4 regions of the Paraburkholderia sp. 22098 genome follow, and region 2 is predicted to be linked to each of the others. Evidence: riboswitches for the same ligand, from Rfam matches in the RefSeq annotation. Region 2 holds a riboswitch; each other region holds the start of a gene.

Region 1 (7,601 bases), on a different contig from region 2:
CCAGCACGCGCTTTTCGCCCACGGCGTTCGCTTCGATATTGGACGCCTCCGCAGCCTGCGGCGCGACGGGGTCGCGTAGCGGCAACCACACCTCGACCGTCGTACCGGCGCCTTCTTCGCTGAAGAGTCTCGCGGTGCCGCCGGCTTGCCGCGCGATGCCGTACACCTGGCTGAGGCCCAGTCCCGTCCCTTTGCCGATCGGCTTCGTCGTGAAGAATGGATCGAACACGCGCGACACGATGTCGGGCGGTATGCCCGAGCCGGTATCGGTGACTTCGATCACGACATAGCGGCCTTCGGCAAGCGTCTGATCGGGCGCTGTGCGCTGCTTCACGCGGACACTGAGCTGGCCGCCGCCGGGCATTGCGTCGCGCGCGTTGATCGCGAGGTTGAGCACGGCCAGTTCCAGCTGATTGGCGTCGGCCTGCGTCCACATCTCGTCGCTTTCGAAGTCGTTGCTGTAGCTGATACCCGATCCCAGCGACACGGTGATGATGTCGCGCATGCCTTGCAGCAACGCGACGACGTCGACGGCCTTCAGATCGAGGTTGCTATTGCGCGAGAACGTCAGCAACTGGCCGGTCAGTTTCGCGCCGCGTTCGGTTGCGCGCTTGACCGTGGCCGCCATGCCGCGAATGCGCTCGTCACTGCTCACCCGGGAGATCAGTTCCGAGTTGACCATGATGACGTTCAGCAGATTGTTGAAGTCGTGTGCGATGCCGCCGGTGAGTTGCCCGAGCGCTTCCATCTTCTGCGATTGAACGAGCACGGCCTGCACTTTCGCGCGCTCGTGAATTTCCATCATCAGCCGGTTGTTGGCTGAAGCGAGCTCATGCGTACGTTCGGCGATGCGGCCTTCGAGCGAGTCGTTCAGTTGCACCAGCGCTTCCTGCGCTTCGATCCGCTCAGCCAGATGGCGGCGCGATTCATATTGCCGCGCACGGGCGCGCAGCGCCGAGGCCACCGCGCGGCGCAGCGTCTCGGAGTTCAGCGGACGTTCCAGCACGACCACGTTGCCCAGGCGCTCCAGCACTTCGATCCCGCGCGCAGAGCGATGCCCCACGCGCGTGGCCGCAAGCAGAATGAACGGAAAGTCGGACCACGCCGGCTGCTGCTCCAGCCAACGGAATAGACGCGTTGCATGCTCGCCGGCGAGCGCTTCTTCAGCGATGAGCGCGCTACCCGCGCCGGCGTCGAGCGCCTCGGTGAGGGCGTCCGCGTCGCGGCACGGCACGCATAGACGTTGATCCTTGTGCAGGACCTCGGCAATAACATCGGCGTCGCGGCCAAAAGGCGCGAGAATCAGGACCCGTTGCTCCATGACGTTACTGCCGCGACGTGTCGATGACACGCTCCGTCGAGCCAAGTAGCGCCGTGGTGCCGCGATAAGACGGCAAGCCCGAAAGCACGCCTTCGAAGTCGCGCAGCGCTTCACCCACTTCGACGCCGCGGCTCGTGAGCCGGAACTGGCGGATCGAGCGTTCATGGGCGTTAGCGCGGCTCTTTACCGCCGTCACAGCGGTCAGCACTTCGCCGTGGTGTTCGAAATAGCGGAACAGAATGACGACGTCGCTCAGGTAGCTGATATCGATATCGCTCTGAACCTCGCCGATAATCCCGTGCTGTCCCAGCACGAGCATCGTCATGACGCCTTGCTGGTTCAGATACCCGAGCAGTTCGTGCATCTGCAACAGCAGATAGCGCTCACCGGGCATTGCTTGCAGGTAAGCGTTGAGACTGTCGATCGCCACATATTTCACGCCTCTTTTCTCGACGGAGGTGCGAACGTCGCTCGCGAACTCGCCGGGCGAGATCTCGGCGGGATCGATCTGACGCAGCGTCAATAGTCCGTTGTCCACATAGGGCTGCAGATTCATGCCGACCGTCGCGCAACGCGCGACAAGGGTGACCAGCGTTTCGTCGAAGACATAGTAGACACAGCGTTCGCCACGTTCGAGAGCCGCAATCAGGCACGAAACCACGGTGGTGGTCTTGCCGACACCCGAAGGGCCGATCAGGAGCGCGTTGGTGCCGGGTATCAGTCCGCCGCCCAGCAGCGCGTCGAGGCCTCCAGTGCCCGTGCTCACCACATGTGTATCGAATTTGGCGTGATGTTCGGCCGCGACGAGGCGCGGATAGACATGGATGCCGCCGGTGTCGAGCGTGAAGTCGTGGTATCCCTCGCGGAACTTGATGCCGCGCATCTTGGCAATGCGCAAGCGCCGGCGATTGCCGCCGTAGTCGTGCACGACGTTGTCGAGCGCGATCACGCCGTGAGCGATGCTGTGCAATTGCACGTCGCCCGGGTCGGACGTATTGTCGTCGAGCAGCAAGACCGTGCATGCGCGCGTGGCGAAATAGCGTTTCAACGCGAGGATTTGCCGCCGGTAGCGCAGTGCGTTCTGCGAAAGCAGGCGCAACTCGGACAGACTGTCGAGCACGATCCGCACAGGCTTGATCTCGTCGACCTGCTGGATGACGTTTCGCACCGTTTCGCCGAGTTCGACCTCAGCCGGATGCAGCACCGTCTGCTCGAATTGCGGATCCAGACCTTCGTCGGAGACCAGTTCCAGGATATGGAACTGGCTCAAATCCCAGCCGTGGCTGTCAGCTACCGAGATGAGCTCCGAACGAGTCTCGGAGAGCGTAATGTACAGACCTGCCTGGCCTTCCTCAGCGCCCTGAAGTAAAAATTGCAACGCCAGGGTGGTTTTACCCGTTCCCGGCGCGCCCTCCACCAGGTACATGCGGTGTGGGGTGAGGCCGCCTCCCAGGATGTTATCGATTCCCTCGATTCCTGAGCAAAGGCGGGTAGGCTTGTGAGTGGCAGCGTCTTTTGACATAGCGTGGTTATAGCATCGAATAATTGGCCTGGTCCGTCAGCCGGTATCGCCAGAATGCAAGTTGCATGCCTATTGCGAAAAGACCGTGGTTGGCGCGTGTGCGGCGGCGGAAAGCGTGATCAGCGCCGTGTCAGTTCGTGTGGGCGGCGCGGCTGTCGGTATCGGACGAATAAGCCTTGGTTGTTCCGGCAAGGTCACGACGACGTCGGCCGCCATGTCCAGCCCCGTCGTTGCGAGCGCTGCAGTTCGACGACCGCGAGCGGTGGGATTTCAATGCACGAAAACACCGCTGGCGATGTGCCCAACACATGGACGATCGCCGCGCGGACCAGCGGCGCATGCGTCACGGCGACCACATCGTGGACGGCGTGCGACGCGCCATCCGGCGCGACGTCTATTGCGTCGAGCCATTCGCCGATCCGCTTCACCACCTGGCTGAACGATTCGCCGCCGTGAGGGGCGGCGTCGGGGTCGTGCGTCCAGGCTGCCAGTGCGTCTGGCGCGTGCGCGGCAAGATCGTTGAGGCGTTGGCCGCGCCACGTGCCGTAGTCGACATCCGAAAGCGCGGTGTCCACCTTCGCAGCGAGGCCGAGCGCCAAGGCCGTTTCGCGCGCGCAGGCGGCGGGGCTGACGAATGCGCTTGCATTGTCGGCAAACGACAGGCGCACTCGCGCTGCTTGCGCCTCGCCGAGGCCGCGAGCGTCGAGCGGATCGTCGGCGGGAAAGCGGCCCGCGCGCATGGCCGCGGTTGGCGCATGGCTGACCAGTAACAGCCGCAGGTTCATTTTTGAGTTCCCGTCAATATGCGCTCGTGTCGCTGTGTGATAGCTGGCGCGGAAGTTTAGCGCGTAGAATAGCCGCACTGCGAAGCGCGGAAGCCGGTGAAAGCCCGGCGCGGTCGCGCCACTGTAATCGGCATCACAAGCCGAAAGCCAGACCTGAGCTTCGCATCATTCCTCTGCAATCGACTACGGGGCGCGCTACCCCAGGAGATGTCCATCATGACTGAAGCTGTTTTCGATTCCGCCGGCCAGCCCGCCATTCAGCCCACGCCGATTCCGTTGCGTGAACTGCTGCCTTGGGCCGTGTTCGGAGGATTGCTGCTGCTGCTCGCGCTGTATTTCGTCGGTGCGGAACAGGGCGCCACGTCTTTAGTGCCTGGCATGTACGTGCATGAGTTCGTGCACGACGGCCGCCATCTGCTCGGCTTTCCCTGCCACTAACGGAGCAGAACATGGTCGGTAAGTTGTTGTTGCGCGGGATGCTTGCAGGCATCGCCGCGGGGCTGCTCACGTTCGCGTTTGCGCGAGTGGCGGGCGAGCCGCAGGTCAATCAGGCGATAGCCTTCGAAGAGAATGCCGGGGACGGAGCCGGCGCAATGCATGAGCATGAGCACGCCGGTGCGGCTGCGGGTGCGGACGCGCACGAGCAAGCGCATGAGCAGGAGTTGGTCAGTCGCGATACGCAAGCCGGATTGGGATTGCTGACCGGCGTAGTGACCTACGGCGCGGCATTCGGCGGACTGTTCTCTCTGGTGTTTGCCTATGCGTACGGACGAGTGGGGGCGATGAGCGCGCGTGCGTTGTCGGCGTGGCTTGCCCTCGGCGCTTTCGTCGCACTGGTGATCGTTCCCAACATCAAGTATCCGGCGAACCCGCCAGCGGTCGGCGACCCGGAGACAATCGGAACGCGCACAGGCCTGTTTTTTCTGATGATCGCCATCTCGCTGACCGCGATGGTTTTTTCGCTGAAGGTCCGGCGCCGCGCGGCAATGAAACTTGGCGCATGGAACGGCTCGATCGTGGCCGGACTTGTGTTCATCGCCATCATTGCCGCGGTGCAGATGTCGATGCCCGTGATCGACGAAACGCCGGCCGGTTTTCCCGCGGCGCTGCTGTGGAAATTCCGTGTGGCTGCACTCGGCATGCAGGCGATCATGTGGGCGACGATCGGGCTGCTGTTCGGCGCGATCGTCGAGCGGAGTGCGTTCATGCGTGTCGGGAATCGCACAGCGACCCGGTCGGCTTGAGGTCTTCTGGCGGCTTGCGCTGAGCGGCTGGCTGCGTGAGTGGTTAAGGCTGTGGGTGTTGAGCGCGCGCGGTGGTATGACACGGGCTGGGAATTGTCGGGTGTGATTTTTTGGCCCTGTCACCGCCGCCAATCGCGAGCACGCTCAACAACTACATATTGACCACGCCATCGGACGACGACGCCATCGCATCATGAAAAATAACTCCCAACGTATGCCTCTGTCCCGATCTCAAACGGCTCACTCCGTGCCGCAAATTCACGCGATATACACCACGCGTGCCTTGCACCGGCCGATGATGAACCGCGAACACCACGGCATCTCCCTTGCGCAGCGGCACGACTTCCGCGCGTGACTGCATTCGCGGACGCTGCTCGGTCATCACGAATTCGCCGCCGGTGAAATCCTCGCCGGGTTCCGACAGCAGAATTGCAACCTGTAGCGGAAACACGTGCTCGCCGTAAAGATCCTGATGCAGACAGTTATAGTCGTCGGTCATGTACTGCAGCATTAGGGGTGTCGGGCGCGTCTGGCCCGCAGCGTGGCAGCGTTCGATAAACTCGGTGTGTGCGCCCGGATAGCGGATGCCGATGTCCATCACCTCGTTCCAACGATTCGCCACCGGCACGAGATGCGGATACAACTCGCGGCGCAACTGTGCGATCAGCGGCGGCAACGGATACGAGAAATACTTGTATTCGCCACGGCCGAAGCCATGCCGCGCCATCACTACGCGACTGCGGTACAAGTCCTCTCGGGGATACAGCGCAGTGAGGGCATCGCATTCGCGCGCGTCAAGCAGCCCGTGCAGCATCGCGCAGCCATAGCCGTTCAGTTCTTCTTCGACGTGAAACCAATCAGTCGTCTCGATGCGCGCCGTCAGTGAACTTGCATGATTGCGGCTCTGCAACGGCTTCGATTCAGTTTTTCGATCCTGTTCCGGCGATTGGGCGCGGACATTTTTCGCCACCGTATTCATCAGAGTCTCCCTCAGCGATTTTCGAACGATGATTGAGTGTAAGCGCGTCTTTCAGGCCGCGCACTCCGACTCTTGCGCTGCAATTCCCCTAGGTTGAAGGCGCACGGATCAACCGGCGATGTGTCCGGCAAAACGGTGAGTTGCGAGCAGGAAAAAGTGACGCCGCCCAACGATAACCTTTGCGAAGCGCGTCGTGTCGTTCATAGTAGGTGCTGTCAATTGGTCGCTCCACCGGAGGCTTGTCCATGTCGGATTACCACCAGAAACTCGATGATTGGCTCGGCACCGAGCGAGTCGCCAAAGATCTCATTACCGCGTTTCCGCTCGCGGCTCTCGCCGCGACGCTGGATCGCGAACAAAGCGGCGATACCGTTCCGCCGCTTTGGCACTGGCTTTACTTCTTACCGATTGCGCCAATGTCCGAAACTGGGCCGGACGGTCATCCTAAGCGCGGCGATTTTCTGCCGCCGGTGCCGCTGCCGCGCCGCATGTGGGCCGGCGGGCGCATCACTTTTCATGCGCCGCTGAAAGTGGGTGAGCGCGCCACGCGTACGTCGACCATTGCGAACATTGAAGACAAGACCGGTCGCTCGGGGCGACTCGTGTTCGTCACGGTGCAGCACTCGATTGAAGTCGGCGGCGAACTGAGGCTTGAAGAAGAGCACGACATCGTCTACCGCGACGCACCGCTAGCAGACGCGCGGCCTCAGCAGCCGCAACTCGCGCCGCAGGGCGAACGTTGGAACCGCATTATCGAAGCCGATCCCGTCATGCTGTTTCGCTATTCGGCGCTCACCTTCAACAGCCATCGCATTCACTACGACTATCCCTACGCGACGCAAGTCGAGGCTTATCCTGGCCTCGTGGTCCACGGGCCGTTGATTGCCACGCTGCTGGTCGATCTCGTTCGCCGCGAGCGACCCGATGCAACGCTGCAGAGCTTTGCGTTCAAGGCGCTTCGCCCGACGTTTTCGGGCCAGGCTTTCACGGTGTGCGGCGCGCCCGCGGCGGATGGAAAATCGATCGACCTATGGGCAAAAGATCACGATGGCTATCTGACGATGCGAGCGACCGCAGCGATTGAATAATTCCGCGAACGCGAGGCGTCGACGATTATGTCCGGGTAAATGCATAACGCTCAAGCGGTGAAAAATCCGGTCGTCTTACAGTTGCGTCGCGCAAATCGAAGTAATGTTTCTCTGAATCTGTAGGAGCAAGTTCCACATTAACAAGTGATCTCGCCGGACCTCGGTTGTTTATGCGCATAATGCATCGCCGCTTGCCTGCGTGAGTGTATCGGACGCCGCTCGAATCGGCTTGCGAGTCGCATGTGACTAGGCGGAGGCCCGCGCATACTGACGCTCAGCGGTATAGCGCCTGAACGAACGTTCTTTAATCGCGGTGACAGAAAAAATCATTAACCTCTTTCGACGCATTAATCAAGCGCAACTTGTGGTCAACAAGCGCCTGAAACCTCTCTGATTGTTAAATGCAATGCCGGGTGGTTTGCTGTTAAAAATATCGGTTATCATCGCTGCCTTCAGCGGTAGGTCACGGCGGCTTAATCCGGCCGGCATCAACGTTAATATCGTCGCATCGAACCAGAAAAACTCAGATGAAGATGTCGCGTAAAAAGATTGCAATCCTCGTGGCCGCGCTTCTGATCGTGGCCGGCATCGTCATTCAGGCCGTGTGGCGTCCGTTCGCACATCGCAAGGCGACCAACGCGGGCGAAGTCGTTCTGGACATT
Region 2 (7,601 bases):
GCAGGACATGAAGCGCTTTATGTGGGACAGCCTGGACAGCATGCCCGAGCCGATTCTCGTGAGCGACATGCAGGGCATCGTGCTGATCGCGAACCATGCCGCGAGGGCGCACTTTGCACGTCTTGGCGCGCCGATGCCCGAGGGACGTTCCATGCAGGCGGTGCTGGGTGGCCTGACGTTCGTCAAGGCCATCGATAGCGGAGCCGGATCGGATGCCGAAAACGATCTGCTGGCCCGCGCGCACTGGCCCGCGCTGCTCGATCCCACGAGCCGCGAATTTGCCGCGCTGATGGCGCAGGGCGTCGAGGTGCGCGACGCCGACGGGCGCGATCATCTGCTGCGTTATGCGAACTGCACGAATGCTCAGGGCGAGACGACTGGATGGATCGCCGGTCTCGTCGATGTCTCTGCGTTGCATGCCGCCGAGCGCCAGCGCGAAGACGCACTTCGGCTGCTGTCGCACGATATGCGCTCGCCGCAGGCGTCGATCCTGGCGCTCGTCGAGATCGATCGGGCCCGCGAGAAGCCGGTGCTCGCGCGCGGCTTGCTCGAGCGCATCGAACGCTATGCGCAACGTGCGCTGACACTCGCCGACGACTTCGTCCAACTCGCGCGCGCCGAGTCGCAAACCTACCTGCTGGAGCCGGTGAATCTCGCCGAGCTGATGATCGACGCGAGCGATGAAGTCTGGCCGCAAGCGCACGCGAAGCGGATCGCGTTGCACACGGAAACGGACCTATCGGCAGAAGGCCGCGATATGGACGATAACGGCGACGAGGGCCACTGGATCTGCGCCGATCGTTCGCTCCTGACGCGTGCGCTCGTCAACATCCTGAACAACGCGGTCAAATACAGTCCGCCCGACACGCATATCACCTGTGAGCTATCGAACGAGGTGCCCGCGCGCACGTCGGCGACGGCTGGTTTCACTATGGCGGTTGCATCGGATCGCGCGACGCGACGCGTGTCGTGCACGATCCGCGACCAGGGCTATGGTATTCCGCAAGACCAGCAGGCACAGCTATTCGAACGCTTCAGACGTTTTCACGAAACAGAGCGGCCAGAAGTGGGCGGCGCCGGGCTCGGCATGGCTTTCGTCAAGACAGTGGTGACGCGCCATGGCGGTGAAGTGGACGTGGTGAGCGCGCCCGGGCGGGGCACGGCAGTCACGATCTATCTGCCGGCACTGGAAGAAGCGCAACTGGATCGGCCTGCGAGCCGGCGTCATGACGCCTGAGCGCGCGTCTTATCGAATCGGGGAGCGAACTGTGAAAGCGATGGAAGCGATGAAAGCGGTGAAAGCGATGAAAGCGGTGAACGCAATGAAAGCGACTCTGGTGTGTACGGCGCTCGCTGCGGCGACGCTCGCCGGATGTACCGGCATGCACGCCGACGTGCACACCGCGACGCCCGCAGCCGCACTAGATGGCGAGCGGACGTACACGTTCGCGCGTCTGCCGATGCAGGAAGCGCGCGTCGACCATGCGCAGTTCGAAACCGTGCTGCGTGACGAGCTGACGAAGCAGGGTTTCGCGGATACGGCGGAGCGGCCTGCGCATTACGTGCTCTCGGTCGGATACGAGACGCGGCCAGCACAAATCGGCGTTGGTGTGAGCGACTGTGCATCTGGCAATTGCGGCCCGCAGACCGACGCATCGGTCCCGCTGTTCGGCGCACGCGTCTACCGTCATACGCTCACGCTGCGGTTTTTCGAACGTGTGAGCGGGCGCGAAGTGTACAAGGTCAGCGCGGCCAGTACCGACCGCGACGCCGATCCGTTGCACGCCACGCCCGCGCTGATCAGAAGCGCGCTGGTGCAATTCCCGTTCGACGCACCGACCGACTGGCGCGTGAAATTGCGCCCGAATCCAGAAGGCAGCCTGCCGGACGTGGTCTCGGTGACGCCGTTGCAAAGATAACGCCGGCTACAGCGGGTCGCGCGGCGACTGCTCGTTCGGTATCGGATCTTCGGGCCAGCGGTTTTCAAATACGCAATCGGCGAGCGGCGTGCGCTCCGCCCATCGTTCGGTTTGCAGCATCGGCTCGCTATAAAAGCGGTCGACGTGGCCAAGGCATAGTATCGCGACCGGCCGCGCGCCTTCCGGCATGCTCAGGAGCCGACGCACTGCATCGACGTCGAAGAGAGACACCCAGCCCATGCCGAGCCCTTCGGCGCGGGCGGCGAGCCACATGTTCTGGATCGCGCAGGCCACCGATGCGAGGTCCATTTCCGGCAGCGTGCGGCGGCCGAAAATATGCCGCTCGCGGCCGTCCATCAGCGCCATGACGAGCAGCTCGCCGCACTCCAGCATGCCTTCCACTTTCAGCTTCATGAACTCTTCGCGGCGCTTGCCGAGCGCGTCGGCGGTAGCCAGCCGTTCGCTTTCGACGTTCGCATGCAACGCAGTACGCAAGGCGGGATCGGTGATGCGCGCGATGCGCCACGGCTGCATGAAGCCCACGCTCGGCGCATGATGCGCGGCATCGAGCAGACGCTGCAATACCGCGGCATCGACGGGATCGCGCACGAAGTGGCGCATGTCCCGGCGCTCGTAAATCGCGCGATAAACCGCGTCGCGGTCGGCTTCGTTAAAAGGCTTCGCCATTGAACAGAGCGGCCGTGAAGGCCGGGTTGGAGGGCCAGTAAGCGTGCATGTAAGTCGCGACAATCGAGCCGACGCGGTATATCGCCTCGCCGGGTGCATCGGCTTGAGGCCGCGTGGCTGAGCGCAACGGCGAAAGCGGCGTGCCGAGCTTCGAGTAGTGAAACGTGTGGCCGGTCACGGGGCCATGCGTGCTGTCGATCTGTTGCATGCCGAGCGCGGTGAAGCGTGTTTGCATCGTCGCGTGACCGGGCAGCAAGCCGAGCATCGACGTGCTGACACCTTGCGTGTCAGTGAGCTTATCGAGCAGATAAAGCATGCCGCCGCATTCAGCGACGAGCGGTTTGCCGGCCGCCGCATGTGCGCGGATCGCCGCGGCGCTGCGGGCATTCGCGGCGAGCGCCGCGGCGTGCAGTTCGGGATATCCGCCGGGCAGATACAGCGCATCGGTGTCGGAGGGCGGCGCTTCGTCAGCGAGCGGCGAAAAGTAGTGAACGTGGGCGCCGAGCGCTTCGAGCAGCGCGACATTGGCCGGGTAGATGAACGAAAACGCGGCATCGCGCGCGATGGCGATTTTTTTGTTGTGCAGAAGGTGGGGAAGCACTTGTGGCGTAGCCGCGCCAAACTCCACCGCGGGCGGCAGCCCGGCCAGCGCTGTATGACTGAGCGCATCGGCGGCGCGATCCAGACGCGCGTCGAGATCGTCGATTTCCGCGGCCTGATGCAAGCCGAGGTGGCGATCGGGCAATTCGATTTCGTCGCTGGCGGTAATGTGCCCGCACCAGCGCAGAGTCGCCGGCAACGCCTCTTCGAGCATCTGCGCGTGACGCGAGGAACCGACGCGGTTCGCGAGCACGCCATGAAACGGGACCTGAGGCCGGAAATTCGCGAGGCCGAACGCGACCGCGCCGAAGGTTTGCGCCATCGCCTTCGCCGAAATCACCGCGAGTACCGGCACACCGAACTCGGTCGCCAGATCGGCGCTGCTCGGCGTGCCGTCGAAGAGGCCCATCACACCTTCGATCAGGATCAGATCGGTTTCGTCCGCTGCCTGCGCGAGAAGATTGCGGCAGGCATCTTTGCCGACCATCCACAGATCCAGCGACAGCACGGGCGCGCCGCTTGCGCGGGCAAGGATCATCGGATCGAGAAAGTCGGGCCCGGTCTTGAACACGCGCACACGCCGCCCCAGTCGCCGATGGTAGCGCGCGAGGCCCGCGGTGATCGTGGTCTTGCCTTGACCCGACGCGGGCGCGCTGACAAAGAGCGCAGGGCAGGCGGACACGTTCAGAACTCCACGCCGCGCTGCGCCTTGACGCCTTGCTCGCGGTACGGATGCTTGACGATGCGCATTTCGGTGACGAGGTCGGCCGCTTCGATCAGCGCATCGGGCGCGTGGCGGCCGGTCACGACCACATGCAGCATCGCCGGACGCGCGTTGATGACGGACAGCACTTCGTCGAGCGGCAGATATTCGTACTTGAGCACGGTGTTCAGTTCGTCGAGGATGACCATCTGATAGTCGCCGCTTTCAATCATCCTGCGTGCTTCATCCCAACCTTTGCGTGCGGTGGCCATGTCGGCGTCGCGGTTCTGCGTGTTCCAGGTGTAGCCGTCGCCCATCGTCACGAAGTCACAGTTGGCAATAGCGCCGAGGAAGTCGCGCTCCGACGTATGCAGGGCGCCCTTGATGAACTGCACGACGCCAAGCCGCATGCCGTGGCCGAGCACACGCACGGCCATGCCGAAAGCGGCGGTTGTCTTGCCCTTGCCGGTGCCGGTGTTGACGATCAGCAGGCCCTTTTCGACGGTCGCGTTGGCCTGCTTCTTTTCGTGGCCTTCACGCCGGCGTTCGGTCATGCGTTGATGCGATTCGGGATCGGTCTTCATGGAAGGTCCTGTTGGATGGTGGTGACACTGTGTGCTGGCGCTGGTGCGGTCGATGCGATCGCCACGGTGACACCAGCGTAAACGGTTTTGCGGGCGATCAGATGTGCGGTGCAACCGGCGGCCACCGCAAGCAACGCGCACGGTTCGCATACGCCGTCCACGCCGAGATGCTCGCGCGCGGCAGCCGACGGTTCGTGCACATCTATCGCGAGGATCTGCTCGCGGTTGAACACTTGCAGCGCGAACCCGTGACGCGCGCAGAACTCCAGCAGGCCCGGCTCGTCGGCTTTCGTTTCAATAGAGGCTACCGTTGCAATCTGTTCGAACGTGTGCGAACCGAGCGCGGCGCGCACCGCCGTTTCGATCTCGTCCGCCGATGTATGCAGGCGGCAACCGATGCCCACGCTAAGCGTTTTCATTTCGCGTCCGGCGAAGATGCCGCATCTGATGAGCTTGCCGCGGCGGCACGCGCGAGCGCGAGCGACGCCACGCCGCCTATCACCACGATCGCAGGCGAGCCGAGTCCCGCGCGCGCGACGGCATCGGCGAATTCGCCAAGCCTCGAAAGCGCATGGCGTTGCTCGGGACGCGTAGCCGATTCGATCGCCGCACACGGCGTGTCGGCGCGCATGCCGGCTGCGAGCAATGCGCTGACGATATCGTTCAGCCGCCGCATGCCCATGTAGATGACGAGGGTCATGTGAGTGGCGGCGAGCGCCCCCCAATCCGGCTCGCTGCTGCCCGCGCCGTGGCCGGTCACGAATATCACGCCTTGCGCGTGATCGCGGTGTGTAACCGGAATGCCGATAGCTGCGGGCGCCGCGATTCCGGCTGTGATCCCGCTGACGATCTCTACCTCGATTCCGGCCGCATGCAGCGCCTGCTGCTCTTCGCCGCCTCTGCCGAATACGAACGGATCGCCGCCCTTGAGTCGCGCGACGCTGCGCCCAGCATGCAGATGCTCGAGCATTTGCGCGACGATGCCTTCTTGCGGCGTCGACGGATGACCGCCGCGTTTGCCGACGTAAACAATGGACGCGTCGGCGCGCGCAAATTGCAGCACGTCAGGATTCACGAGATCGTCGACGAGTATCACGTCGGCTTGTGCGAGGGCGCGCGTTGCCTTCAACGTCATCAGTTCGACGTCGCCGGGCCCTGCGCCGATCAGCCACGCGCGTGTCATCGCGCCTCGCTAACCGTGCACGGCAACGACGTTGCGCGCCCCGCCGGCATGCGCCATGCAGTGCGGCGCGCGAACGGGCCCAGGTGATTGGAGATCGAAGTCATTCAAGCGGTGTCTTCACGCACGACGGCACGCGCGGGTGCGAACCCGGCTGCCTCGCCGTGCTTCAGCGCCTTCACATCCGTCCCTCGCGGATTCCGGCTGCCGGCGGCGTGACGTCGAGAAACGCACGGCCGCCTCCGCATCTGGCCGGTATCCGGGCTGGCGGCCTCACGCGCTTTGCCTTCCCGCCCGCATTCGTTCGAATGTATCGGACAGTGGCATCGAAAACGCATGCGCGGCGCAGCATGAACATTGCACCGCAGGTCGCTTACCGTTGCGGGGACAGCACAGGTTGAGCGCGGGAGCGCTGCCTGTTTCCCGTTTAACTGCACACGCGAATGCATGTGCGGGCACCAAACGCGCGCATACGATAGCACACGAGAAGCCCGTGCGATAAGCGCGCCGGGCCCGCGTTTCCTTGACGGCGCCAGACGGTCGGCCTAAACTCGCACGCACTTCTGGTGCTCGTGTGCGCGCTCGTGCGCATGCAGTTAAACGGGAAACAGGGCGCCCGCCTGTCACGGTTTGGGTCAACCTGTGCTGCCCCCGCAACGGTAAGCGAAAAGTGACGTCACGGCGGTTTGCGTGGTGTCGCAGTGCCGGCTTCGGTGTCCACGCGCAAGGCCGCGTGGGCATATCACCACTGGGCGAGAAATCACTCGTCCGGGAAGGGGAAGCGGCGCTTTCGCCAGCCCGGATACCGGCCGGAACACGAAGGGCGAACGTCGCGGGGATGCGGCGCTGCGCTCATGCCCTCACACCCGTTTTCTGCGTTTTTCCTGTTGTAGCAAGGCCGTCGTTCATGCCCGAGGCACGCGCTGGACCTCATGCGTGCGGACTACGCCGGCCGGCGCCTGCAACTACTGGGATGGACCTCACGATGCAAACTCAAATGCGCAAGATCCCCGTCACCATCGTCACGGGCTTTCTCGGCAGCGGCAAGACCACTCTGTTGCGGCACATTCTTCAGCACGCAGGCGGCAAGCGCATCGCGGTGATCGTCAACGAGTTCGGCGAACTCGGTATCGACGGCGAAATCCTGAAGGGTTGCGGCATCGGTTGCGACGAGAACGGTGTCGAAACGGAAGGGCAATTGTATGAACTCGCGAACGGGTGCCTCTGCTGCACCGTGCAGGAGGAGTTTTTTCCGGTGATGGAAAAGCTCGTCGAGCGCCGTGAGCAGATCGACCACGTGCTGATCGAGACATCGGGTCTCGCGTTGCCGAAGCCTCTCGTACAGGCGTTCAACTGGCCGCAGATCAAAAACAGTTTCACCGTCGATGCGGTGATTACCGTGGTCGACGGCCCCGCTGCCGCGAGCGGCCAGTTCGCGGAAAACCCGCTCGCTGTCGACGCGCAGCGCAAAGCCGATCCGAATCTGGATCATGAATCGCCGCTGCACGAATTGTTCGAAGATCAGTTGGCTTCAGCCGATCTGGTGATTCTGAACAAAACAGATCTGCTCGATGAGGCTCGTCAGAACGCGGTCGAAGCCGTGATCCGCGAGGAGATTCCGCCGCAAGTGAAGGTCGTGCGCGCGCACATGGGGCAGCTCGATCTGCACACGCTGTTCGGGCTCGAAGCCGCATCGGAAGAAACGATTCACTTGCGCCACGACCATCACGGCTCGGCGGACGATGCGGATCATCACCACGATGAATTCGATTCGGTAGTGGTGCATGCAAACGTGCTGTCGCGTGACGCGGTAATCGCCGCACTGCAAGCGCTTGTTCAGAGCAACACGATCTACCGTGTAAAGGGTTTCGCGGCGTTGCCGGGCGCTGCAATGCGTCTCGTGATTCAGGGCGTGGGCCGGCGCTTCG
Region 3 (7,601 bases), on a different contig from region 2:
GCGGTGCTGCTGCTGTTTCTCGCGCCGGGCGGCTCGCCGCTCGTCGCCGCATTCGGTTCGCTGATCATGGGTTTCGGCATGGGCACGTCGAGCGTCAGCTGTCTCATCCTGATTCAGGAAATCGTGAAAATGGACGAACGCGGCAGTGCAACGGCGTCGAATCTGTTCTCGCGCAATCTGGGCAGCACGCTAGGCGCCACGCTATTCGGCGCCGTGCTCAACTTCGGCCTCAGCCACTCGCACGGCGTCGCCGTCGTAACGTCGGACCAACTGAAAAGCCTGCTGCAAAATCAGGCCGCGAGCCTCGGTGGTAGCGAAGCAATCCGCATGGTGCTGCATCAATCGCTGCACCTCACGTTCATTTCGATCTTCGCAATCGCGATTTTCGTGGTGCTGCTGCTGACTCTCGTGCCGGCCATCATCATCGGCACGGAGAAAAAGATGCCGGTCGAAGCGCTTGCGCCGCTCGAAGACTAGCTGCTGCCGGTAGAAGGACGGACGTGTATGTCGACTGGCCGACGCGCGAACGCAATCGAAAGCCTTCCGATACGTCAGGCTTTCGCGTACAGCGTCGAATTCGCAAAGCCTTCGGCCGCGAGCACCTGTCCGACCAGAATCAACGCGGTGCGCTCGATCTGCGTGGACTGGACCTTCCCGAGAATGTCGTCGAGTGTGCTCGTGATCTTTTCCTCGTCGGGCCAACTCGCGCGATAGATCACCGCGATCGGACATGCGCCGCCATAATGCGGCCGCAGTTCTTCGACGATGCGCGCAAGGTGCCGCACGCCGAGATGAATAGCCATCGTCGCACGATGCCGCGCCAGATCGGCAAGCTGTTCACCCTCAGGCATCGTGGTTTTGGTCGCGTACCGCGTGAGAATCAGCGTCTGCGAAATGTCTGGCAATGTGAGTTCGCAGCCGAGCGCCGCCGCGCAAGCAGCGGTTGCGGTCACGCCCGGTACGATTTCGTACGGAATCGCGAGCTCGCGCAACCTGCGAATCTGTTCGCCGATCGCGCCGTATAGCGAAGGGTCGCCGGAGTGCACGCGCGCTACGTGCTGACCTTTATCGTGCGCGCTTTTTAGTAACGCCACGATCTGGTCGAGGTCGAGTTCGGCCGTGTTCACCACCTGCACCGCCGAATGCCCTTCGAGCACCGCAGACGGCACTAACGAACCCGCATAGAGAATCACGGGACAACTGCGCACGAGACGCTGCCCCTTCACCGTGATCAGCTCCGGATCGCCAGGACCCGCGCCGATAAAAAACACCGTCATTCAATACTCCATTGATGCAAGCGGACGACTCAACTTGACAGATGCAGCGCGTCAAGCAACTCCGCCACGCTTTCGAATTCACGATCCGCCGCGGGCAACGAAGGCCGGCGCAGCATCACGACAGGCAGGCGGCGCTCACGTGCGACTTCGAGCTTGGCCTCGGTTGCACTGCCGCCGCTATTTTTGCTGACCACGACGTCGACGTGTTGCAGCGCGAAGAGCGCACGCTCGCCTTCGAGCGTAAACGGTCCGCGCGCCGCGATTATGCGGGCGCGTTCCGTGTCTTCGTGCGAGTCGAGACAGCGCACGAGCCAGAATTGATGTGGCGGAATCTCGTTGAGATGCGAGAGCGGTTCGCGTCCGAGCGTGAAGAGCGGTCGCCTGAACGGCGCGAGCGCCATGGTGAGTTCGTCCCAGCCGTCGACCATGCGCCAGTCGTCGCCGGCGCGCGGCTGCCACGCCGGTCGACGCAGCGCCCAGCACGGCACGCCCGCGTGACGAGCCGCATTCACAGCATTCGCACTGATCTGCGCCGCGTACGGATGCGTCGCATCGATCACGAGGCCGATCTCTTCATCTGCGATATAGCGTGCCATGCCTTCGCTGCCGCCGAAGCCGCCGACCCGCACGCTGCATGGCAGATCGTCGGGCACCTTGCCGAGTCCCGCGAGACTGTACACGTCGACGGAAGTAAGTTGGCGGCCAATGCGTAAAGCGTCGCCGGTGCCGCCGAGCAGCAGAACCTTTGTCATCGCGCGACTCCGATCAGCTTGCCCGCGCGGTCGATCGCGAACATCTCCACGTTCACCTGCGGCGGCACGATTTCGCGTGCGACGGCAAGCGCGTGCGCACAGACAATGTCGCCGAGCGGCACCTGCTCCGCGTGCGCTAGCGCGACGGCTTGCTGACTCGTATTGGCCGCGCGGATCGCGGATTGCAACGCGTCGTCGGCGCCCTGTTCGGCGGCCCATGCGGCGAGCCGTTCAAGATCGATGCTCGAGTTGCGGCTATGCAGATCGAGATGGCCCGCCGCGAGCTTGCTCAGCTTGCCGAAACCGCCGCAAATACTCAGGCGCTCGACCGGCGCGCGCTTCATATGCTTGAGCACCGCGCCGACGAAGTCGCCCATTTCGATCAGCGCGATATCGGGTAATGCGTAGTGCGAGCGCATCGCGTCTTCGCTCGCGTTACCTGTACACGCGGCGAGATGCATATAGCCGTTAGCGCGCGCAACGTCGATGCCCTGATGAATCGACGCGATGTAGGCCGAGCACGAAAACGGCCGCACGATGCCGGTCGTGCCCAATATCGACAGGCCGCCCACAATCCCGAGCCGCGGGTTCATCGTTTTGAGCGCGAGCGCTTCGCCGTCCTCAACGCCGATCGTCACTTCGAAACCGCCGCCATAGGCATGCTCGGCAGCGAGTTCTGCAAGATGCTCGCTCATCATTTTGCGCGGCACCGGGTTGATCGCCGGTTCGCCGACGGCGAGCGTCAACCCCGCACGCGTCACCGTGCCCACGCCCGGCCCGGCGCGGAACACCACACCTGGCTCAGGGACCAGACGCACGCGCGCGAACACCACGGCGCCGTGCGTGACATCGGGATCGTCGCCGGCATCCTTGATCGTGCCCGCTTCGGCGCCGTCATCGGTCAACCGGCAGAAGACGAGCGGCATCGGCACATGCTGGCCCTTGGGCAACACGATTTCGGCCACCTCGCTGACCACACCCGCGAGCAGCAGACGCGCGGCCGCCAGCGACGTGGCGGTTGCACAACTGCCGGTCGTGTAGCCGCTGCGCAGCGGTGCGGGTTGTTCAGGCGTTTCGTCGCGCATGAGCGTCACGCCGATGAAGCAGCGTTGGTGTTATCGGCAACACTATGGACACCATCGGCAGCGCAACGCTTCACCACATCGTACAAGGTGATCGGCAGCGCTTGCCGCCACGTATCGAAGCCACCGAGCGGCTGAGCGTCCGCAAGCGCAATTCGCGTGAGCGTGCCGCCATGTTTGTCACGCCATGCGGCGAGCGCCGCCTCGCCTTGCAGCGTGACCGCGTTCGCGACCAGCCGGCCGCCGTCGCGCAAATTGTCCCAGCACGCTTCGAGCACGCCGGGCACCGTCACGCCGCCGCCGATAAACACCGCATGCGGCGCGGCCAACCCTTCGAGCGCTTGCGGCGCGCGGGCCGCTACGAGTTGCAAGCCCGGCACGCCCAACGCATCGCGATTGTGCTCGATGAAGCGCTGACGCTCAGCGTGCCCTTCGATGGCGATCGCCCGGCAAGTCGGATGCGCGCGCATCCACTCGATGCCGATCGAGCCGCTGCCCGCACCCACGTCCCACAACAATTCGCCGGGCGTCGGTGCGAGTCGCGCGAGCGTGATCGCTCGCACATCGCGTTTGGTGAGCTGGCCGTCGTGACGGAACGCGTCGTCGGGCAGGCCGCAGGTGAGCGGCAGGCGCGGCGCGCCTTCGGTGGCGCGGCATTCGAGCGCGACCAGGTTCAGCGCGGCGACATCGCCCGGGGACCATTGATCCGCACGGCCGTCGATGCGCCGCTCATCGTCGCCGCCAAGGTGTTCGAACACGGTCATCCGCGTTGCGCCGAAACCTCGCGCGCTCAGCAGGTCGGCAAGCGCGGCGGGTGTGCGCCCGTCCGCGCTGAGCACGAACACGCGCGCGCGGTCATGCAAATAAGCGTTCAGCGTGGGCAACGGCCGCCCAACCACCGACACCGTGGCCACATCCTGCAACGGCCAGCCGAGGCGCGCCGCCGCGAGCGATAACGATGACGGCGCGGGCAACACGCGCAGTTCGCTGGGCGGCAACTGTCGAGCCAGCGTCGCGCCGACGCCGAACAGCATCGGATCGCCGCTCGCCAGCACGCAAACGGGGCCGCCGCGCTCGGCCAGAAGCGGCGCGAGATCGAATGGGCGCGGCCACTCGGCGCGCCGCGCGGCCAGCCGCGCGGGCAACATCGACAGATGACGTTCGCCGCCGTAAATCACCGACGCCTCGAGCAACGCACGCCGTGCGGGCCGCCCCAAACCGGCGAAGCCGTCGTCGCCAATGCCCACTACCGTCAGCCACGCCGACATGCACCCTTCCTCATTTTGTATCTCAAACAATGCACTGCGCCACGCCGGTCAAAGCGTCCAGCCTCGTTGTGCTATCCGAAAAAAGGCATAATACAGCCGCCGGTGCCCTTCGGGGCCTAACAGGGAACACAGCGGGAAGATTGCCGCTGTGGCTGCCCCCGCAACTGTATGCAGCGAGTCCGCCTGCGCTTGGCGCCACTGGTTAAACCGGGAAGGCCGCGGCGGACGACGACCTGCCAGCCAGGAGACCTGCCGGCCAGACTGTTCGTGCCAGCCAACATCGGGCGGGGTGTACCGATGCCGCAGCAATGCCGTTTTGACCGCTTGCTCGGGCCGTCGCGCGACGCTAACCCGGTGTCCGTCTTGAATCCAGCTTCGCCCTCCACTGTCTTGCCCGACGCGGCATCTGCGCTGCGGCCCTCGGCGTGTCCGGGCCTGCTGCGGATCGTGGCGGCGCGCGACGGCGGGATTTGCCGGATCAAGCTGCCAGGCGGCGAATTGAGCGCGGCTCAGGCCGAGGCGATCGCCAACGCGAGCGCGCAGCATACGGCGGGTGTGATCGAACTGACGAATCGCGCGAATCTGCAATTGCGCGGTGTTCGGGCCGGACATGAAGGTGCGCTGGTCGCCAAGCTGATTGATGCGGGGCTCGGACCGGGCGCTGCAAGCGGCTCTGAAAGAATGGGCGATAGAGCGCCGACCGATTCCGCCGAAGACGATCACCGTCACGATCGCGATCACGGTCACGATCGAAAAGCGCACGCCCTCGATGCCGCCGCCGCTGACGACGTGCGCAACGTCATGATCAGCCCCGCTGCCGGACGCGACCCGTGCGCACTGTTCGACACCAGACCTCTGTGCACCGCCCTTCTCACGCTATTGCAAAGTGAACCGCGTTTTGCGGCGCTATCGCCGAAATTCGCGTTGTTGCTCGACGGCGGCGAGCGGCTCGCGAGAGTGGACCACCCGCATGACGTGTGGCTCGCGGCAGCACAAGATTCGGCCGGTGCGGCGCGCTTCGTGTTCGGGCTCGCAGGCTGCCCGACCGTGGATGCAAACGCGAGCGCAAACACGCACATCGGCGGGAAGTCACCATCGTCATCAGGCAACGCTGCGAACTCGTCCGAAAGATCGCATGCGGATGCGACAGGCGCGCTGGCCTCGGTGCTGCCGTCGCAAGTTCCGGCGCTCGTGCGCGCGCTGCTGCATACGTTTCTAGATCTTGCCGCTGCCGACGCCACGCGTATGCGTCATCTGCTCGACACGCATTCGGCGGACGCAATATTGCAGCAGGCGCAAACCTACATGGATTTTCCATTGACACGCGACGCGACGCTCGCCGGCTGGCGTCGCAGCACCACTGCCGATGCCTCGCTGCGCCTCGGCGCACATGCGCAACGCGCCGCGGATACATGGCATGCCGGCGGTCAACCGCCGCTCGGCCGTATCGATGCGACCACGCTGCACGGCCTCGCCGCGCTCGCGCAACAACATGGCGACGGCACGCTGCGCATCACGCCGTGGCAAAGCGTGCTGCTGCCCGATATCCGGACGCTCTCAGTGCCCGTTGTGCTTGCCGCGCTGAACGCGCTGGGCCTCGCATGCGATTGCGCCGAAGCCATCACACACCTGATCGCGTGCGCCGGTTCCACTGGCTGCGCGAAAAGCCTCGCGGATACCAAAGCCGACGCATTGGATCTCGCGAAGCGCCTGCCCGCCGGCGTCGACGTGCATTTGAGCGGATGCCCGCGCTCATGTGCTGCCGCGCATTGCGCGCCGTTTACGATGCTCGCCGCGGCGCCCGGCATGTACGACCTTTTTCGACGCGACCAGGGCCCCGGCTTCGGTCGATGCGTCGCGCGCCAACTGACAGTCGAACAGGCCGCCGACACGATCGCGCGCCTTGTTCGAAGCGACACATGAGTGACACCGATGCTTGATTACATTCGCGACGGTCAGGAGATCTATCGCCAGTCTTTCGCGACGATCCGCGCCGAAGCCGACCTGTCGCGCATTCCTGCCGACCTCGAAAAACTCGCGGTGCGCGTGATCCACGCGTGCGGGATGGTCGATGTGATCGACGATCTCGCGTTCTCCGAACATGCCGGCACAGCAGGCCGCACGGCGCTCGCGCAAGGCGCGCCGATTCTCTGCGACGCCGGCATGGTGGCGCAAGGCATCACGCGCGCGCGGTTGCCGGTGAACAACGACGTGATCTGCACGCTCACCCATGAACGAGTGCCTGCACTCGCCCGCGAACTCGGCAATACGCGTTCCGCCGCCGCGCTCGAATTGTGGCGCCCGCATCTGGGCGGCAGCGTCGTCGTGATCGGCAATGCGCCGACTGCCCTCTTCCATCTGCTCGATATGCTCGACGCCGGTGCGCCGAAGCCCGCGCTGATTCTGGGCTTTCCGGTCGGCTTTGTCGGCGCGGCGGAATCGAAAGCGATGCTCGCAGAGAATAGCCGTGGCGTGCCGTATGTCGTCGTGCATGGCCGGCGCGGCGGCAGCGCGATGGCTGCGGCCGCTGTCAACGCGCTCGCAACGGAGATCGAATAAATGACGGCGCAACAACGTGCAGGGCGTCTATATGGACTCGGTGTCGGTCCAGGAGATCCGGAACTCATCACGCTAAAGGCACTGCGTCTGCTCAAGGCAGCGGCCGTGGTCGCCTACTTTGTCGCAAAGGGCAAGAAGGGCAACGCGTTCAGCATCATCGAGGCGCATTTGCACGACACGCAGCAGCAACTGCCGCTCGTGTATCCCGTCACGACCGAAGCGCTAGAGCCGCCACTGTCGTATGAAGCGATCATTGCCGACTTCTACGACACTGCGGCCGACATAGTCGGGGCACATCTTGATGCGGGGCGCGACGTCGCCGTGATCTGCGAAGGCGATCCGTTCTTCTACGGCTCGTACATGTATCTGCACGACCGGCTCGCGGCGCGCTACGAGAGCGAAGTGGTGCCGGGCGTCTGCTCGATGCTCGGCGGCGCGGCCGTGCTCGGTGCGCCGCTCGTGTATCGCAACCAGAGCCTGTCGGTGCTCTCGGGCGTGCTGCCGGAAGACGAACTGCGCCGCCGTCTTGCGGATGCGGACGCCGCTGTCGTGATGAAACTCGGGCGCAATTTCGACAAGGTGCGGCGCGTGCTCGGCGAACTCGGACTCGCGCACCGCGCGCTGTACGTCGAGCGGGCGACGATGGGCAACCAGCGTATCGTC
Region 4 (7,601 bases), on a different contig from region 2:
ACGCTTCGCGGTTCGCTACACCGGCCGATTCGAAGCTCGCCATCTCGTTGATGAACGCGCATGCCGCACGCAGCAACGGCACCGCAAGCGCCGCACCGGTGCCTTCGCCGAGCCGCATGTCGAGCGATAGCAGCGGCTGCGCGCCGAAATAGTCGAGCATGCGCAGATGTCCTGCCTCGTTCGACGCATGCGCGAACACGCAATATTCACGCACGTCGGGCGCAATTGCGTCCGCAATCAACAGCGCTGAACTGGCGATGAAGCCGTCGACCAGAATCGTCATGCGCGCTTGCGCGGCGGCAAGATAGGCGCCGGCCATCATCGCGATTTCGAAGCCACCGAAGGTTGCGAGCACATCGAGAGGAGCCGTGGATGCGTCGTGATGCGCGAGCGCCGCCGCAAGCACGCTGCGCTTCTTTGCGAGCCCGGCGTCGTCCAGACCGGTGCCGCGGCCCACGCATTCGTCGATCGGCACGCCGCAGATGCGGCTCATCAGACACGCCGCCGCCGATGTGTTGGCAATGCCCATTTCGCCGAAGCCGATCACGTTGCTGCCGAGCGCAGCGTGATGCCGCACGCGCGCCGCGCCGGCTTGCATCGCGGTGAGCGCCTGCTCGTGCGTCATCGCAGGTTCGTGCGCAAAGTTGCGCGTGCCCGCGCCGACTGGAATGTCGACAAGGCCATCGGTGCGCGGCAACGGCGTCGCGATACCCGCATTGACCACTTCGAGCTCGATGCCCGCGACCCGGCTTAATGCATTGACTGCCGCGCCGCCCGCGAGAAAATTCGCGACCATTTGCGCGGTCACCGCTTGCGGATACGGGCTGACGCCTTCGGCCGCAATGCCGTGGTCGCCCGCGAACACGATCAGCGCGGGGCGCTGGACAGCCGGATGCGTAGTGCACTGAATCAGGCCCATCTGACGCGCGAGCGTTTCGAGCCGGCCGAGACTGCCGGGCGGCTTCGTCTTAGTGTCGATGACGTGTTGAAGCTCGCTGCCTAACGTCTGTTCGAGCGGTTCTACCTGGGGCAATCCGGACAAGCGTGGCGAAGAGGTCATGAGTTTCGTGAAGATAAAAGATGTTTGGTTCTGAGCGTTAGCTTGACGACGTGTCATGGTTCGAAGCAGATTCGTGACGCGAGCGCGGCGCAGGAATGAGCGCCTCGTGCTCGCCGTCGCGAATCAGGATCAACGGATAGCCGAATACGCGGCTCGTCAACGCGGGCGTCAGTACCTCGTGCACGCGCCCCGCGTAGACGGCGCCCTCACCGTCGAGCAGCAGCGCGTGCGTCGCGAACCGGCGCGCGAGGTTCAGGTCGTGACAGGAAAACAGCAGGGTCCGCGCCGACTCACGCGTCCATTCGCTGAGCGCTTCCAGGCACTCGATCTGATGATGCAAGTCCAGATGCGATAAAGGTTCGTCGAGCAGAAGGAGCGGCGCTTGCTGACACAGCACCGCTGCGAGCGCCACGCGCTGACGTTCGCCGCCGGAAAGCGACAGCACGTCTCGCGCGGCTAGTGCGGTGAGCCCCAGCAAGTCCAGCGCGGCACGCGCGGCCTCGCGGTCACCCTCGCCCTCCCAACCCCAGCCGGTCAAATGCGGAAAGCGGTTCAGCATCACGATGTCGAGCACGCTCGCGCTGAATGCGTCGGGCGCGCTTTGCGGCATTAACGCGCGGCGCTGCGCGAGTTGCCGCGTGTGCCAGGCGGACATACGCACACCGTCGAGTTCCACGTGGCCAGCCGAGGGTTCACGCAAACCCGCGAGCGTGGATAAGAGTGTCGTCTTGCCGGCACCGTTCGGACCGGCCACGCACCAGATCTCGCCCGGATAAAACGTATGCGTGAACGCATCGAGCAACGTGCGCGCGCCCGCACGCAAGCTCACGCGTTGCGCGCTGAGCGTGGGCTGCGAGAGGTTGTTAGTGGGCATCATCGGCGGGCGCGCAGCAGCATCCAGAGAAACACCGGCACGCCGATAATCGACGTGATCACGCCGACCGGCAGTTGCGCCGGCGCGATCACAAGGCGCGCGATCAGATCGGCGCCCATTACCGCCACCCCGCCGCCGAGAGCCGCGGCGGGCAGCAGCATACGTTGGTCGTTGCCGAACGCGAGCCGTAACATATGCGGCACCACGAGTCCGACAAAGCCGATGGTGCCCGCCGTCGTCACAGCCGCTGCGGCGGCGAGCGAGGCCGCAAGATACACGCGCAACCGCAACGGCATGACCGCAACGCCCAACGCCTGCGCGGCAGCGTCGCCTCGCAACAGTACATTCAGGCGCGGCGCAACGGGCACGATGGCAATCAGCACGACGACCAGCGCGACGAGCGCGGTCCACGGCAGCGCATTGCCATTGAGGTCGCCGGTCAGCCAGAACAACATGCCGCGCAAACGATTGTCCGGCGCAAGATTGAGCAGCAAGGTAATGAGCGCGCCCCAGCCTGCCGCGATAACGGCGCCAGTCAGAAGCAGGCGCGGCGACGTGTCCTGCGGTTCGCCGCGCCACAACTCGCGACGTGCAAGGCCGAGCACGAGGAGAATGGACACGAATGCGCCCGCGAATGCCGACGCATCGACGAGCCACCACGCGCAACCGGCGATCATTGCGACGAGCGCGAAAGTTGCGGCGCCGCCCGATACGCCTAATACATATGGCTCAGCGAGCGGATTGCGCAACAACACCTGCAGCAGCGCGCCAGCCAATGCGAGCAATGCGCCGCAAGCAAAACCGGCCAGCGCGCGAGGCAAACGCAGCGTGCGCACGATCTCGCCGGCGAGATCGGCGGAGTTTGCGTCAGACGCGCCCGCATGCAGCGGCGAAAGCGCCTCGATCACGCGCGCGGGCGCGAGCGACACACTGCCCAATGCGAGCGACGCCATCAATACGGCAAGCGCAGCGACAGCAAGCACGAGCCAGATCGCGGCGGCGCGCTTCGCAGTCATCGCGTGAAGCGTGGCGGGCATCGAACCTTCATGACGGCTCATCGGCGCGTTCCCAGCACGGCGCTGGCATCACTGCTGCTGCCAGCCGACCGTGACATAGGCACCGCGCCGCGGCGAGTTATACGAGTAGGCCGTTTCATAGTCCTTGTTGAACACATTCTGGATTTGCGCGGCCACGTACCATGCCTTCGTGACGTTGTAGCGGGCAGCCAGGTTGACGACACCGTAGCCGCCGAGCTTGCCGCTGCTGTCTTCGCGCGGACCGCTCACGATCCACTCACCGCCCACGCGCCATCCTGCGATACTGCGATTCACCGTCAGCGACGCGAAACGCCGCGCTCGCCGCACGAGGTCGGTATCATTGTCGAGGTCGACCGGGTTTTGCAGCGTCACCGACGCGCGCACGTCGGTCTTACCTACATGGCCGCTCCACGATCCTTCGAGTCCTTGCACTTTTGCATGGCCCACGTTTTCGGCCAGATAGATCCCCGGCGTCACCTGCTCATAGTCGATCAGATTCGAATAACGCGTCTGGAAAGCACTCAAACGCATCACACCGAGCGCATTGGATGCGTACTGCAACGCTGCTTCGATCGAATGACTGCGCTCCGGCTGGATGGACGGATTCCCGCTCAGCGGATAGTACAGATCGTCGAAGCTCGGCGCGCGAAACGAACTGGAATAGCTTGCGCTTAGCTTCCAGCGCGACGTGATGTCGAAGCCATAGCCGAGATAGTAACTGTTCGCTCCGCCGAAATCGGAGTACTGGTCGCGCCGCAGGTTAGCCTGTATCTGGTTGCGCCCGAAGCGTGCCGTATAACCGGCGAAGCCCGAGTCGACATGACGAGTGGGCGCGGCAAACGTATCGGAGTCGAGACTCTGGTCCAGATGCTCGTAGCCGACCTGCAGTTTCTGCTGCGCGGCCAGCGCGAAATCGTTTTGCCAGGTGTACTGTCGATTGTCGGTGTCGAAGCGGCCGTTATACAGACCGTTGGTGTTCGACACGCTGCGGTCGTCGCCTTGCGCAACGATGAAGTGCGTGGTCCACCAGTCGGTTAGCTTGCCGTTAGCGAAGGCGGACAACTGACGCACTTTCGTGTACAGATTGTTCAGATCGGTCGGCTCGCCGTACGCATTGTCGTAGCTGTTGTTGCCGTTCGACTGCAGATAGCGGACGCCCGCGTCCCAGTTGTCGGTGAACTTATGGCGCAGCGAAGCGGAGATGCTCTCGTTCAGATAGCCGTTCGCATTGGGGTTCGCATTCGGCGCCTCACGAGGATTGAGCGCGGAAAAACCGTCGTCCTTCGAACGCGCGAGCGAGATGTTGAAGGTCGTGCGGCCGTCCATATCCAACGCGCCGTTCGCGCCTACCTGTTGTGTCTGCGTGTGGTAGCTGCCGTAGCCCACGGAAAAATTGAAACGCGGCGGATGATTGCCGCCGTCTTTCGTGAACACCTGGACCACGCCTCCGATCGCGCCCGAGCCATACAAGGCCGACACGTTGCCGTTCACTACTTCGACGTGGTCGACCTGATCGAGCGGAATCTGCGCGATTTGCGCGGTGCCGAGACTCACGGAATCGACGCGCACACCGTCGATGAGAATCAGCGATTGCGTCGACGACGCGCCGCGCAGATACAGGCTTGCTGTCGAACCGGGGCCACCTGTGCGCGAGATCTGCGCGCCGGGCGCGAGTTGCAGCAGACCCGGCAGATCGGTTGCGGTGGTATCGGCAATGTCCTGCTGATCGAATAGCGACGTTTGCGGAATCGTGTCGGCGAGCGCTTGAGGTCCGCGCTCGGCGGTGACGACGACGGGCGACAAAACAGCAGGTGATGATTCGGCGATGGCGACGGATACAGCGCTCGTAGCGACCGGTGCGACTGCAACCGACGGCGCAGGCGAACTGTCGGCGGCTTGCGCATGCGCGAGCTGCGGCAGCCCTGCAAACGCGAGCAGCGCCGCGCGGGCGATAGGGGACAGCATGAGTGAAGTTTCCCGTGGATGGCGTGCGCGGCCCGCTTCCCCGCAGGCCGTCGCGTAACGAGGCGCGAGCGCTTTTGACTTCATTTCGCGGGCGCGCGCCTCTCCCTCTGGCCGGTATCCGGGCTGACGACGCTCGATCCCGCCTTCCCACGCGTGACGCGCAGTGGCACACTCGCATGTTGAACTGGAACACGCGATGGGGATCGAACTGCAAACGCGAACTGCAAAGCACGAAGTGCAAAGCGAATGCGGTCGCTTACCGTTGCGGGGGCAGCGCAGGTTCGCGCGTTCAGGTGAACGGCGCGCCCTGCTTCCCGTTTAACTGCACGCGCAATGAATTGCGCGCGCGGGCACCAGAGTGCGGCCAGTGTATGAGCGGCCTCGGGGCCAGTCAAGAATGCGGGTCACGACAGCGATCATTCGGACAGGAGCAGAGTATTGTCCGACGCGATCTGTGACACACGAGTACTTTTTCATCTTCAGTCGAAAAAAGCCTGCATAAAGCGGTGTTGTTACGTCTCGAAACGAGACAAATGTCGGAACGTGCGGCATTCCGCGCTAAAATGCGAGGTCTTTAGAGGACGCAGCACATGCTCACCGAACTCGAAACACTCTCACAGAATATCGGCAAGCTGATAGCGATCAGCCAGCGCCACAACGAAGCGCGAGTTGCGCTTGAAGAGCAGCTCGCCCAGTCGCGCGCCGAGGCAGAAGCCACGCGCACGGAACTTGCCATGGTTCGCGAGGAACGCGATGCACTGCAAGCGGAGCGCGACGCGCTGTCGGCCAAGATCGACGACGCTCAAGTGCGGCTCAATGCGATCCTCGAAAAATTGCCGCGCGCTCGCGGGCACAACGAGCCGGACAACCAGCTCGATCTGCTCGAGCCCGCTCAGCATGAAGTCGAAGCGGAGAGCGACGCCACTCGCCATGGAGAAAATGCATGACCACCAAGCAGATCGAAGTATCGATTCTCGGCGTGCCCTATCGTCTCGCCTGCTCGCCGGAAACGGAAGGCGCGCTGCTTGAAGCAGTCGCACGAGTCGACGCCGAAATGTCGAAGATCCGCAACAACAGCAACGTGCGCGGCACGGATCGTATTGCTGTCATGGCCGCGCTGTCGCTGGCATCGGAACTGCTTAAGCTGCAATCGAGCGTGCGTCACGGAGAAGCATTTCCCGCTGAAGAAATCAGGCGTACAATGCATCAAATGAACGAACAACTGGGTACTGTGATCGAGCAGTACACCATGCAGTAAGCAGCAGGTTTGCAACGTGTCTGGAAGTAGAAGTGGCCGGTCTTCGGGTCGGCTGCAGATTCAACCAGGTGGCACACGTAGCAGCTGAGCAAAGCGCGTGAGAGCATGCACGAGCACACTCGGCAAACGTTTCACCTGAATGGTTTTAGCTTCATCGGTTTAGCTTCCCTGCCTGGTTCGCCAAGGTCATATATTCCTTGAACCAATGCCATGTGCACGGTTGCGGAAATTTGTAGCACGGGCGTGCGCGTCACTCTGTCTGATGTACCCGAAGTGCTGCTAACTGCGACCAATTCTGAACCCCCGGTTCAGGATGCCGGCCTAGCGGCCAAGGCGGGGACCTTATTTGGAACGGCATCGGACTACTGTCCGGTGCCGTTTTTGTTTGGGCTCCGGCTTTTCCAACCTTAACGTTCCTTTCGATTCATGCGCTACTGGCTAATGAAGTCCGAACCGGACGAAGCAAGCATCGACCATCTTGCCAACGCACCGCACCGTACGTTGCCGTGGACCGGCGTGCGCAACTATCAGGCGCGCAACTTCATGCGCGACGCGATGCTGGTCGGCGACGGCGTGCTGTTCTATCACTCGAGTTGTCCCGAGCCTGGCATCGCCGGGATCGCCGAGGTAGCGTCTACCGCTTACCCGGACCCGACTCAGTTCGACAAGAAGAGTCCTTACTACGATCCTAAGTCGTCGCAGGAAGCGCCGCGCTGGCTGCTCGTCGACGTGGTCTTCAAGAAGAAGATTCCGTTGATTCCGCTCGCCGCATTGCGCGAGCACGACGAGCTGAAAGACATGCGCGTGCTGGCGAGAGGCAACCGTCTGTCCATCACGCCGGTCACCGAAGCCGAGTGGCGCTTCATCACGAAGCGACTCGCCTGAGTTCGCCGATGCTTGCTGCAACGGCGCCACGAACGATGTCGCTCACCGCTGCTCATCGCACCGTGAAATTGGGGAACCAAGCTCAGGTTACAAGCGCCTAACGCACTTGCAAACGGACTACCAACGGCGCACACAGCGCCGTGCCGTTGCATCGCGCCTGCCGGATCGTGCGCAATCCTGTTCAAGCAAGGAGTTCCACACAGATGAAAAACACCGCACGTGCACTCGCTTTCGCGCTCGTCTGCGCCGCGCCTGCAGCCCTCGTGCTCACGCCCGCTATGGCACGCGCGCAGAGCGTCGCGCCCTATCAACCGGCCGGCGTGCTGTCGCTCAACGCGCAGGCCAGCGCGGAAGTGCCTCAAGACGTCGTCGAAATCACGCTCTTTTACGAGCAGGAAGCGAGCGATCCGTCGGCTCTTACTTCAACGCTGAACCAGCGTGCCGATTCGGCATTGCAAAAAGCCAAAGGCGTGAGTGGCGTGACCGCACGCACAGGTTCGTTCTCCATTTATCCGTCTACCG

What was found. A riboswitch is a leader RNA that binds a small molecule or an ion and turns the genes downstream of it on or off. The one in region 2 is predicted to bind cobalamin.
Region 1: linked by a shared signal. The riboswitch ahead of ACTJLB_RS15910 (CbtB domain-containing protein) and the one ahead of cobA (uroporphyrinogen-III C-methyltransferase) in region 2 are both predicted to bind cobalamin.
Region 3: linked by a shared signal. The riboswitch ahead of ACTJLB_RS17835 (precorrin-3B synthase) and the one ahead of cobA (uroporphyrinogen-III C-methyltransferase) in region 2 are both predicted to bind cobalamin.
Region 4: linked by a shared signal. The riboswitch ahead of ACTJLB_RS11660 (TonB-dependent receptor domain-containing protein) and the one ahead of cobA (uroporphyrinogen-III C-methyltransferase) in region 2 are both predicted to bind cobalamin.

What each region holds. Positions count from the first base shown of each region.
Region 1 covers NZ_JBQEPV010000006.1:432,334-439,934, forward strand. The annotation lists gene ACTJLB_RS15895 (ATP-binding protein) at 1-1,321, opposite strand, end outside; gene ACTJLB_RS15900 (ATPase domain-containing protein) at 1,326-2,843, opposite strand; gene ACTJLB_RS15905 (histidine phosphatase family protein) at 3,038-3,628, opposite strand; adenosylcobalamin (AdoCbl) riboswitch at 3,707-3,793, shown strand; gene ACTJLB_RS15910 (CbtB domain-containing protein) at 3,845-4,066, shown strand; gene ACTJLB_RS15915 (CbtA family protein) at 4,078-4,872, shown strand; gene ACTJLB_RS15920 (2OG-Fe(II) oxygenase) at 5,024-5,851, opposite strand; gene ACTJLB_RS15925 (FAS1-like dehydratase domain-containing protein) at 6,097-6,939, shown strand; gene ACTJLB_RS15930 (DUF2138 domain-containing protein) at 7,467-7,601, shown strand, end outside.
Region 2 covers NZ_JBQEPV010000011.1:7,170-14,770, reverse strand. The annotation lists gene ACTJLB_RS22575 (CHASE2 domain-containing protein) at 1-1,237, shown strand, start outside; gene ACTJLB_RS22570 (DUF4136 domain-containing protein) at 1,278-1,919, shown strand; gene bluB (5,6-dimethylbenzimidazole synthase) at 1,926-2,606, opposite strand; gene ACTJLB_RS22560 (cobyrinate a,c-diamide synthase) at 2,590-3,888, opposite strand; gene cobO (cob(I)yrinic acid a,c-diamide adenosyltransferase) at 3,891-4,493, opposite strand; gene ACTJLB_RS22550 (cobalamin biosynthesis protein) at 4,490-4,912, opposite strand; gene cobA (uroporphyrinogen-III C-methyltransferase) at 4,909-5,676, opposite strand; cobalamin riboswitch at 5,907-6,151, opposite strand; cobalamin riboswitch at 6,221-6,501, shown strand; gene cobW (cobalamin biosynthesis protein CobW) at 6,659-7,601, shown strand, end outside.
Region 3 covers NZ_JBQEPV010000008.1:6,965-14,565, forward strand. The annotation lists gene ACTJLB_RS17810 (MDR family MFS transporter) at 1-477, shown strand, start outside; gene cobM (precorrin-4 C(11)-methyltransferase) at 552-1,277, opposite strand; gene ACTJLB_RS17820 (cobalt-precorrin-6A reductase) at 1,307-2,029, opposite strand; gene ACTJLB_RS17825 (cobalt-precorrin-5B (C(1))-methyltransferase) at 2,026-3,114, opposite strand; gene cbiE (precorrin-6y C5,15-methyltransferase (decarboxylating) subunit CbiE) at 3,120-4,379, opposite strand; cobalamin riboswitch at 4,465-4,650, shown strand; gene ACTJLB_RS17835 (precorrin-3B synthase) at 4,734-6,302, shown strand; gene ACTJLB_RS17840 (precorrin-8X methylmutase) at 6,312-6,938, shown strand; gene ACTJLB_RS17845 (precorrin-2 C(20)-methyltransferase) at 6,939-7,601, shown strand, end outside.
Region 4 covers NZ_JBQEPV010000004.1:536,110-543,710, forward strand. The annotation lists gene cobT (nicotinate-nucleotide--dimethylbenzimidazole phosphoribosyltransferase) at 1-1,060, opposite strand, end outside; gene ACTJLB_RS11650 (ABC transporter ATP-binding protein) at 1,098-1,937, opposite strand; gene ACTJLB_RS11655 (FecCD family ABC transporter permease) at 1,934-2,992, opposite strand; gene ACTJLB_RS11660 (TonB-dependent receptor domain-containing protein) at 3,020-4,936, opposite strand; cobalamin riboswitch at 5,029-5,309, opposite strand; gene ACTJLB_RS11665 (ATPase) at 5,527-5,883, shown strand; gene ACTJLB_RS11670 (cell division protein ZapA) at 5,880-6,194, shown strand; RNA gene ssrS (6S RNA) at 6,357-6,538, shown strand; gene ACTJLB_RS11680 (EVE domain-containing protein) at 6,621-7,079, shown strand; gene ACTJLB_RS11685 (SIMPL domain-containing protein) at 7,283-7,601, shown strand, end outside.